Regions from separate parts of the Marinobacterium sp. BA1 genome, predicted to be linked through region 2. Evidence: predicted binding sites of a transcription regulator. Region 2 holds the regulator's gene; each other region holds the start of a gene.
The links. Region 2 encodes sigma-54, which starts transcription at its own class of promoters, with help from an activator protein. Its sites were predicted from a motif close to TGGCACNNNNNTTGCTNT; they were not measured.

Region 1: the regulator sigma-54 is predicted to act here: its motif matches at 1,582-1,599, upstream of ACAM29_RS00530 (phenol hydroxylase subunit).
Region 3: the regulator sigma-54 is predicted to act here: its motif matches at 1,789-1,806, upstream of ACAM29_RS16615 (circularly permuted type 2 ATP-grasp protein).

The regions. Positions count from the first base shown of each region.
Region 1 is NZ_BAAFHC010000001.1:100,344-103,596, reverse strand. Features, by position in the region: gene ACAM29_RS00540 (MmoB/DmpM family protein) at 1-201, opposite strand, end outside; gene ACAM29_RS00535 (aromatic/alkene monooxygenase hydroxylase subunit beta) at 219-1,202, opposite strand; gene ACAM29_RS00530 (phenol hydroxylase subunit) at 1,229-1,540, opposite strand; gene ACAM29_RS00525 (sigma 54-interacting transcriptional regulator) at 1,936-3,253, shown strand, end outside.
Region 2 is NZ_BAAFHC010000001.1:2,294,914-2,298,166, forward strand. Features, by position in the region: gene lptA (lipopolysaccharide transport periplasmic protein LptA) at 1-11, shown strand, start outside; gene lptB (LPS export ABC transporter ATP-binding protein) at 11-736, shown strand; gene ACAM29_RS11140 (RNA polymerase factor sigma-54) at 788-2,293, shown strand; gene hpf (ribosome hibernation promoting factor) at 2,345-2,635, shown strand; gene ACAM29_RS11150 (PTS sugar transporter subunit IIA) at 2,657-3,118, shown strand; gene rapZ (RNase adapter RapZ) at 3,120-3,253, shown strand, end outside.
Region 3 is NZ_BAAFHC010000001.1:3,412,688-3,415,940, reverse strand. Features, by position in the region: gene ACAM29_RS16625 (tripartite tricarboxylate transporter TctB family protein) at 1-159, shown strand, start outside; gene ACAM29_RS16620 (tripartite tricarboxylate transporter permease) at 159-1,670, shown strand; gene ACAM29_RS16615 (circularly permuted type 2 ATP-grasp protein) at 1,959-3,253, shown strand, end outside.

The sequences.
Region 1 (3,253 bases), 2.2 Mb from region 2:
CAGGTGCAGCTCCTGCACGTCCCAGTCACGTCCCATTTTTTCTTCCACGGTTTCACGTTTCACCGCGAGATAGTTTTCGGCTTCAATGCGAATCATGGCCGGCATGTGAATCACGGTCGCTTCAGGATTGTCTTCCTCGATAGCCTCGACGATGTAGCGAGATTCATCGTTATCCTGCAGCGCGATATATACTTTGGACATGGGGCATTTCCTTGTTGTTATTTGATGCCGGCCTTCGCGACCCGCTTATCCAGTTCTGCCAGCGACTGTGCCAGCGCTTCGTCATTCAGCATGGCGGATGCAAGCGGTGCCAGGGCTTCTGCAGCCTTGCCACGCCACTTCTCGATCCACTGCGCCAGCAGCGCCTTGTTTTCTTCGGACTCAGCCGCTGTCGTTTTCATTACGGCATCTACCCAGCGTGTCGTGTCCTTGTACCAGAGCTGCATGAACTCGGTGAGCATGGCGACATCCTGAGCACCGTTGTCTGCCAGGTACTGATCAAACTGGGCGTAGACAAGGTCATACACCAGGGTGTCCACAACAAGGTTCTGAGCGACACTCACTTCAAACCAGTCTTCGGTTACCAGCATCTCTTCACACAACGCACGCAGCCCTTGCCAGATGTCGGCTTCCATCCATTGCTGTTTTGCCTCGGCCAGTGCATCGCCGCTGTTGCCGTCCAGTATCAAACCGATACGCGAGAGATACTGTGCAATGCCAAGCCGATCCATGCCATCAAACAGCAACGCCTGAGTGATCGCGGTACCGTAACCGTAAGCCGCTCCATACATGTTGTTCAGGTTGGCGGTGTGCTCCAGGTGACGCAGCGGCACTAGGTAGCGGATTACCTCGGCCTGGCGTTCTTCGCTCAGATGGCGGGCAAGATCGCGCTTTTCAAAGAACGCGTAGTTGCTCTCGGCGTTTTCCTGCATTTTGGCGCGCTGCTGCACGTAAGTGCCGTAGTAGAACTGTCGCGGATCCTTGAGGGCGTACCAGTCAGCCATCTGGATGGCGGTACGGCGAGTATCATTCAGCTCAAGGTCCGGCTGCCACAGTGGGCGGTAATGAAAATTAGTTTCAGACTGAAGGTCGTAGGTTGCTTCCTGATAGCGGGTAGCCGGCTTGTCGCCGAAGCGGCGCTCTACGTTGGCATAGGTATTGCGAACCGGTTCCAGCGTGGCTGTTTTGATTTCAATGGTCATGGAACTCTTCCCAGCTGCAGTTGTTGTTATTCGGAATCACGATCGTGGTTGTGTGACATGAGCGTATCTTCTCCATAACGCCATTTTTCCATTTCGGAATCGACTTCACGGATCTGATCTTCGGTCATGTGGACAACATCGTTGGCGGCACAAAATTCGTCGAACGCGCCTTTTGGCATCACCAGCTCGACAAACAGGGAGGGGTCACCAATGGCAAAATCGAACTCGACGAAACGAGCCCCGGGCTGGCTTCGCACCCGAATGAATTTGGTCAGGCGATCAAAATCCGAGCGCTTTGGCAGATCATCATTTCGTGAGTGCAGTGTGAGTTTTGTCATTGTTGTCCTCAGCTCATCGGCGTATGCATTCGTTAATGAAGAGAGCAACAGCTGTGCCAGATTGGAAAAAACGGCTGAAACACGACACCCAATAAACTACCAAGCTATTGATTTAAATAAGATAAAAACACCCAATTCGATGTAAACAATATCGCAACAGTGCGTTGCATGGATGAATAGTCACGCTTGAAAAAATGCTCATTTCATAAAATTTCAGGAATTTTTTTGATGAGATGATCAAATACGCGTTGATTTTGATAAGAACACCGAATGATACTTTAGTCGTATGTTTTGCACTTTCTCTTTCAAATCCGCATGAAATCTTTCAACAATGAAAAAGGGCTGCAGGCCCGCTCACAGAACATCGCTCACACCAAGCCGGTATAAAAACAACTATGGCAACTACACAAGAACTAGAGTTTCCCGGCAGCGGAGACCTACTGTCACAGATCCGCTTTGAAAGCGACAAAGGCAAGATCTGGCTGAATGAACAGCGCATGCTGATGATCCATTCCAGTGTAATGGGTCTGCTGCGCAAAGAGCTGATTGACACTTTGGGCATCAACCGTGCCAAGGGCTTCTTGATGCGTTTCGGCTACCACTCCGGCTGGAAAGATGCCGAACTGGTAGCCAAGGTCAGGCCAGACATGTCAAAAGAGGATGCCTTCTTCGTTGGCCCCCAGCTGCATTGCATCAAAGGGATGGTTAACGTTAAACCCGTTGCGCTCAATATCGACATGGATAACGGCATTTTCCATGGAGAATTCGACTGGTTCGACTCATATGAGGCCGATGTGCACCTGCACGATTTTGGCCCTGCAGAGGAGCCTATCTGCTGGACATTGATCGGCTATGCCAGCGGCTATACGACCTATTTCATGGGCCAACAGGTGATTTTCAAGGAAACCCAATGCGCCGGCATGGGACATGATCACTGCCATATTGTCGGTAAGCCGGTCGAGCAGTGGGATGACCAAGCCGAGCTGGAGCGCTACCTGTTGCCTGACCCCATCGCCGAAGAGCTGTTTTCATTGCAGAGCCAGCTAAGTGATCTGCGCGACAACTTCCGCAGCTCTGACCAGAGTGAAGACCTGCTGTTCAACTCGGTGGGACGCTCAGGCGCGTTCAAGAATGTGTGTCAGCTGATTCGCCGCGCCTCCTCCAGTCGCGTCACGGTACTGCTGCAGGGCGAAACCGGCGTTGGCAAGGAGATTGTCGCCCGCGGCCTGCACCTCAGCTCAGACCGTGCCGACAAGGCATTTGTGGCAGTCAACTGCGCCTGTATTCCGCCGGACCTGATTGAAGCTGAGCTGTTCGGGGTTGAGAAGGGAGCCTTTACCGGTGCGGTTCAGTCCCGCGAAGGCAAGTTCGAGCGCGCTCACGGCGGCACAATCTTCCTGGATGAAGTGATCGAGCTATCACCGCGCGCCCAGGCCAGTCTGTTACGCGTGCTGCAGGAAAGCGAAATGGAGCGTGTGGGCGATACCCGTACCCGCCGCATCGATGTGCGTGTGGTGGCTGCTGCCAACGAAGATCTTGAAGAGGCGGTTCGCAACGGCAAATTCCGCCCTGACCTGTTCTATCGGCTCAATGTGTATCCGGTGCATATTCCACCATTGCGAGACCGCACAGAGGATATTCCACTGTTGATTGAGCATTTTCTCGAGAAGTATCACACCCTGTACAACAAGCGCACGCTGGGTGTATCCGATC
Region 2 (3,253 bases):
GGACCAACTGATGGCGACACTGGAAGCCTTGCACCTTGCCAAAAGCTACAAGGGGCGCCAGGTGGTACAGGATGTATCCCTGCAGATGGAAACGGGCCAGATCGTTGGTCTGCTGGGACCCAACGGTGCCGGCAAGACCACCTGCTTTTATATGATCGTGGGGCTTATCCACGCCGACCGGGGACAAATCCGACTGCACCAGGACGACGTTACCCGCCTGCCCATGCATGAGCGCGCTCGCCGCGGTATCGGCTATCTGCCTCAGGAAGCTTCGGTGTTTCGGAAGCTGAGCGTACATGACAACCTGATGGCCATTCTGGAAACTCGCAAGGAGCTGAATACCTCGGATCGTAAGGCATTACTGGAGCAGCTGCTGGAAGAGTTTCACATTACTCACCTGCGCAATAGCCTGGGTATGGCCCTGTCTGGCGGAGAGCGTCGACGTGTTGAAATCGCACGGGCCTTGGCAACCGAGCCTGACTTTATCCTGCTGGACGAACCCTTTGCCGGCGTTGATCCAATCTCGGTCAGCGATATCAAACAAACCATTCGCCACCTGCAGTCTCGCGGCATTGGCATTCTGATCACCGATCATAACGTGCGCGAGACACTCGACATCTGCGAACGAGCATATATCGTAAGTGAAGGGGGAATACTCGCACAGGGCACACCGGCCGAGATCCTGGCTAACGAACAGGTTCGCCGTGCCTATCTGGGCGAGCAGTTTTCCCTTTGATCCTGAGTCGTCAATCATGTACATCCACTCCGTCCACCTGGCAGCTCTGATATGAAGCAATCGTTACAACTCAAGATCGGCCAGCATCTGACGATGACACCCCAGTTGCAACAAGCAATACGTCTGCTGCAACTGTCAACGCTGGACCTGCAGCAGGAGATCCAGGAAGCCCTGGAGAGTAACCCACTGCTGGAAGTCGAGGAGGAACTGGACAGCGCCGAAGAAGCCCAGACTGAAGCCCGTGATGATCGTCACGACGCCTCTGCCGACAGCCTCTCTAACGACACCGCTGACGAGGACAGCTGGGACGAAAACGCACTGGAAGAGCGGTGGAATGATGAAATCCCTCGTGAGCTGTCCACCGACAGCAACTGGGATGATACCTTCCAGCACCAGAGTACACCCGGTCCTGCCCGTGATGATGACTGGGAACCCGGTGATAACGATTCGGCCGAAGACAGCCTTCAGGATCACCTGCTGTGGCAGCTCAACTTGACCCCCATGAGTGACCCTGACCGTATGGTCGCCATGGCCCTTATCGATGCTGTCGATCCGGATGGCTATCTACGCACGGACGTAGATGAAGTTCTGGAACACTTCACCCGGAGCGAACCCCAGCTGTTTGCAGATGCCGAGCCTGAAGAGATTGAAACGGTACTGCACCGCCTGCAACAGTTTGACCCGCCCGGTGTCTGCGCACGAGACCTGAGCGAATGTCTGCAGATACAGCTGCGCCAGCTGCCTGAAAACACTCCGATGCTGAAAGAGGCATTACGCCTGGTACGCGATCACCTGGGTCTGCTCGGTAATCATGACTATCGTACCTTGATGCGCCGCATGCGCCTGAAGGAGGAGGCCCTGCAACAGATCATCAGTCTGATCCAGTCGCTTAATCCAAAACCGGGCACCAGCATCAGCAGTGAACAGTCAGAGTACGTTATACCTGATGTCGTGGTGCGCAAGGTGCAGGGGCAGTGGAATGTAAGCCTGAACTCAGAGGCATCCCCCAAGCTGCGTATCAATACCGACTATGCTGATCTTATAAGACGGGCCGACAACAGCGCTGACAACACCTATCTGAAAAACCATCTACAGGAAGCGCGCTGGTTTCTGAAGAGCCTGCTGAGTCGCAACGAAACCCTGCTCAAGGTCGCCACCGAGATCGTGGCCCGCCAGATCGATTTTTTCGAGGAAGGTGAAGAGGGTATGAAGCCGATGGTTCTGCATGACATCGCTGAAGCCGTAGAGATGCACGAATCAACCATTTCCCGTGTCACTACCCAGAAATACATGCATACACCCCGAGGCATCTTCGAGCTGAAGTATTTTTTCTCCAGCCATGTGAGCACGTCAGACGGAGGCGCTGCCTCCTCTACCGCCATTCGTGCCTTGATCAAGAAGCTGATCAGCGCGGAGAATACCGCAAAACCACTCAGTGATAACAAGATAGCCGACCTGCTGAAAGAGCAGGGATTTAACGTAGCCAGACGCACAGTGGCAAAATATCGTGAAGCGATGAACATTCCGCCTTCTAATGAGCGCAAGCGTCTGGTTTAATGAGACTACAGGCACGCCGGAAGAACGTGCTTTATGACGAGGAGAAAACCTATGCAGATCAACATCACTGGCCATCACGTCGAACTGACTGACGCCCTGAACGAATATGTACGTACCAAGTTCGACCGACTGGAACGCCACTTCGATAACATCACCAATGTACAGGTCACCCTCAGTGTCGAGAAGCTGCGCCAGAAGGCCGAAGCCGATATCCACCTGGCCGGCGGTGAAGTATTCGCAGCGCATGAGCATGACGACATGTATGCTGCAATTGATGGCATGGTGGACAAGCTTGACCGCCAGATCATCAAGCACAAAGAAAAACTCAAATCCCACAAATAACCGGTAGCAGCACGTCACGACATGCAACTATCAGAACTGCTGACCTCATCCCGTACACTCTGCCACGTCGATGTGGTCAGCAAAAAGCGAGCGCTTGAGCTCGCCAGCCAGACTATCGCCGAGCAGCTGGACGGCATGGCCGCTGAAGATATCTTCAGCGGCCTGATCAACCGAGAACGCCTTGGCAGCACCGGTATCGGTGAAGGCGTTGCCATTCCTCATTGCAGAATTCCAGGTGTTACAACAGCCATCGGATTACTGATGACGCTGTCCAGCCCGATTGACTTCGATGCCATCGACAACCGTCCAGTCGACCTGATCTGCTTCCTGCTGGTTCCCGAAGACGGCGCTGAAGAGCACCTGCAGACACTGGCAGGGTTGGCAGAGCTGTTCAACGACTCCAGCACCCGTGAATCACTGCGCAGCTGCGAAGATTCCTCAAGCCTGCTGGATCGCGTTCAAACTCTCTGCAGAGGCGCCTGACATGCGACTGGTCGTCATCAGCGGCCGCTCCGGCTCAGGCAAAAGCACCGCCCTGCAGGCACTGGAAGATGTCGGTTTCTACTGCATCGACAACCTGCCGGCCCTGCTTCTGCCCGAGCTGATCCGACTGATGCT
Region 3 (3,253 bases), 1.1 Mb from region 2:
GTCCTGTCGACAGCGATCATGGTTGCCGTTTTGTGCTGGCGTATGGGGGTTAAGCCGTTGTATGCAGGCGTGACCGGCATTGTCAGCAGCACACTGGTATTTCTGTTATTCCACTTTGGGCTGGCACTGCCGCTGCCCATTGGGCCTTGGGAGGTATAATGGAAACTCTGGGTTTGTTGATGGATGGTTTCAATACGGCTTTGAGCCTTGAAAACTTCTTTTACGCACTACTCGGGTGCTTTATCGGCACTCTTATCGGCGCCTTGCCGGGTCTGGGGCCAGCCAACGGCGTGGCCATCATGATTCCGCTGGCGTTCACGCTCGGCCTGCCACCGGAAACCGCCTTGATCATGCTAACCTCCGTGTACGCTGGGGCGATGTATGGCGGGCGCATCTCCTCAATTCTGCTCAATATCCCGGGCGATGAGCCTGCCATGATGACCTGTCTGGACGGCTATCCGATGGCACGTCAGGGCAAGGCCGCCGAAGCCTTGGCGCTCTCGGCACTGGCCTCGTTTATTGGCAGTTTGGTTGCCACTATCGGCCTTATTTTCCTGGCTCCTGTATTGGCGCGATTCGCACTCAGTTTCGGTGCTGCGGAATACTTTGCTCTCTTTGTACTCGCGTTCGCGACCCTGGGCGGCGTTACAGGCAAGAATCCGGTTAAATCAGCACTGGCCGCCGGTATTGGACTGGCCATCGCGACCGTGGGTATTGACCTTTCCACGGGTACTCAGCGTTATACATTCGATGTACTGGAGCTCTTTGAAGGCATCGACTTCATCGTCGCAATTGTTGGTTTGTTTGCTGTATCCGAGCTGCTGCTGTTTATCGAAGCACATCAGGGGTCCACACCCCGCAGCGAGGTCAAAATGAACCCGCTGCGTCTGAGCTTCGCAAGCGTAGTACAAATACTGCCAACCTCTTTGCGTGGCGGTGTTCTTGGCTTTATCGCCGGCGTTCTGCCGGGTGCCGGTGCATCTCTGGGCAGCTTTGTCAGCTACACGCTGGAAAAACGGATTGTAGGTTCCAAAGGCTATTTCGGTGAGGGAGATCCCCGCGGGATTGCAGCTCCCGAGGCAGGAAATAACGGTGCCGCTTCCGGTGCGCTGGTTCCCATGCTCACGCTGGGCATTCCCGGCAGTGCGACCACCGCGGTTTTGCTGGCCATGCTGGTATCGTTCAATATCACGCCTGGCCCACTGATGTTCACCCAGAATGCCGACATCGTCTGGGGTGTCATCGCAGCGTTGCTGCTGGGTAATATTCTGCTCCTGCTGCTGAATATCCCTTTAGTAGGCATTTTTGTGCGTTTGCTGTCGATACCTCCGCGTTATCTGCTGCCTATCGTCACCATGGTGGCTTTTGTCGGCGTCTACGCCATCAGTCGTTCGGCGTTCGATCTTTGCTTCATGATCGCCTTTGGCGTCATGGGCTACATTTTCCGCAAGGCAGAAATCCCGCTGGTGCCGATTATTCTTGGCATGTTATTGGGGCCCGAAATGGAGAAAAACCTGCGTCATGTAATGCAGATTCACGATGGTGACTGGACCATGCTATGGGACAGCAGTCTGTCTATTGGACTCTGGTGCATCGCGCTTGCGGGACTTATTTTGCCGGCAATTATTGGACCTATTCTCCGGGTTCGTATGCGGCGTACCGCTGACTGAAACATCAACCGATAACCACAGGGGGCCATACAATGCCCCCTTTTTCTTTATGCTGCCGCAGCTACAATCGAGGCCAGACAACACGATTTAACCCACCTTCGTCGCAGCCTTTCGCTTTTGGCCTGTTAATTGCTGTATGCCTCACAGGCAACGGCTAACAGATCGCCAGCTGCACTTTCACAGGGCACGGCTGACGCTCCATGCCGAAAGAGCACCAAAGGTGCACATACCGCGCACGCATCAGCACCATCAGAGTGCGTCGCTTCTGCATGATAGGCAGGTCAGGCTATGACGATGGATTGGAAATCGTATGACCCGAACGGGTATTTTGATGAACTGGTAGGCCGAAATGGCAGCATTCGCCCCCCTGCACGGCAACTGATCCACTACCTTGAGTCCCTTCCTCCTGAAGAGATCGAATCGCGCCGCCAGATGGCAGAGGCCACCATTCAGGAGATGGGTGTCAGCTTCACGGTTTATACCGAGGAAGGCAACATCGACCGTGCCTGGCCGTTCGACATCGTGCCCCGCACCATTTCAGCCAAACAGTGGCGTACCACCGCTGCCGGGCTGGAGCAGCGCCTCAAGGCGCTGAACCTCTTCATCAATGATCTCTACCATGAACAGCAGGTCCTGAAGGACGGCATCATTCCAGCCGAGATCATCACCGAGTCGCGCAACTTTCGACCCGAGTGCATCGGTATCACACCACCACTTGGTGTGTGGGCGCATATCTGCGGTACCGATCTGGTGCGTGACGGTGACGGCGAGTTCTACGTGCTGGAAGACAACCTGCGCGTGCCATCTGGCGTGTCTTACATGCTGGAGAATCGCGCCATCACCAAACGCGTCCTGCCCGAATTGTTCGAGAAGGACGATATCCTGCCCATCGACGGTTACTGTGCCAGCCTGTTCGACATGTTGGCGTCCCTGTCGCCCCGGGATGTCCGCAAGCCCGTCATCGTGGTGTTGACCCCCGGCATCTTCAACTCGGCCTACTTCGAGCACGCATTCCTTGCCCAGCAAATGGGAATCGAGCTGGTAGAAGGGTCAGACCTGATAGTCGGTGACGATGATTGTGTCTATATGAAAACGATCAGCGGCCCTGAGCGGGTAGATGTCATCTATCGCCGTATCGATGATCTGTTTCTGGACCCGTCCGTGTTCAACAAGGACTCCGTACTGGGCGTTCCCGGTTTGATGCGCGCCTGGCAGAAAGGCAAGGTCGCCCTGGCCAATGCGCCCGGTGCCGGCGTGGCCGATGACAAGGTTGTGTACGCCTACGTGCCCGAGATCATCCGCTATTACCTCAACGAAGAACCCATCATCAAGAATGTTGAAACCTTCCTGTGTGACGACCCCGAGCATCGTGCCTACGTGCTGGAGAATCTGGACAAGCTGGTAGTCAAGCCCGCCAATGAGTCCGGTGGCTACGGCATGCTGGTGGGGCCTCACTCCACCAAGAAGGAACAGGCCCAGTTCGCCAAACTGATTCAGGACAACCCACGCAACTACATCGCACAGCCCACGCTGGCACTTTCAACCGCCCCCACGCTGGTCGATAACGGCAGTCTGGAACCGCG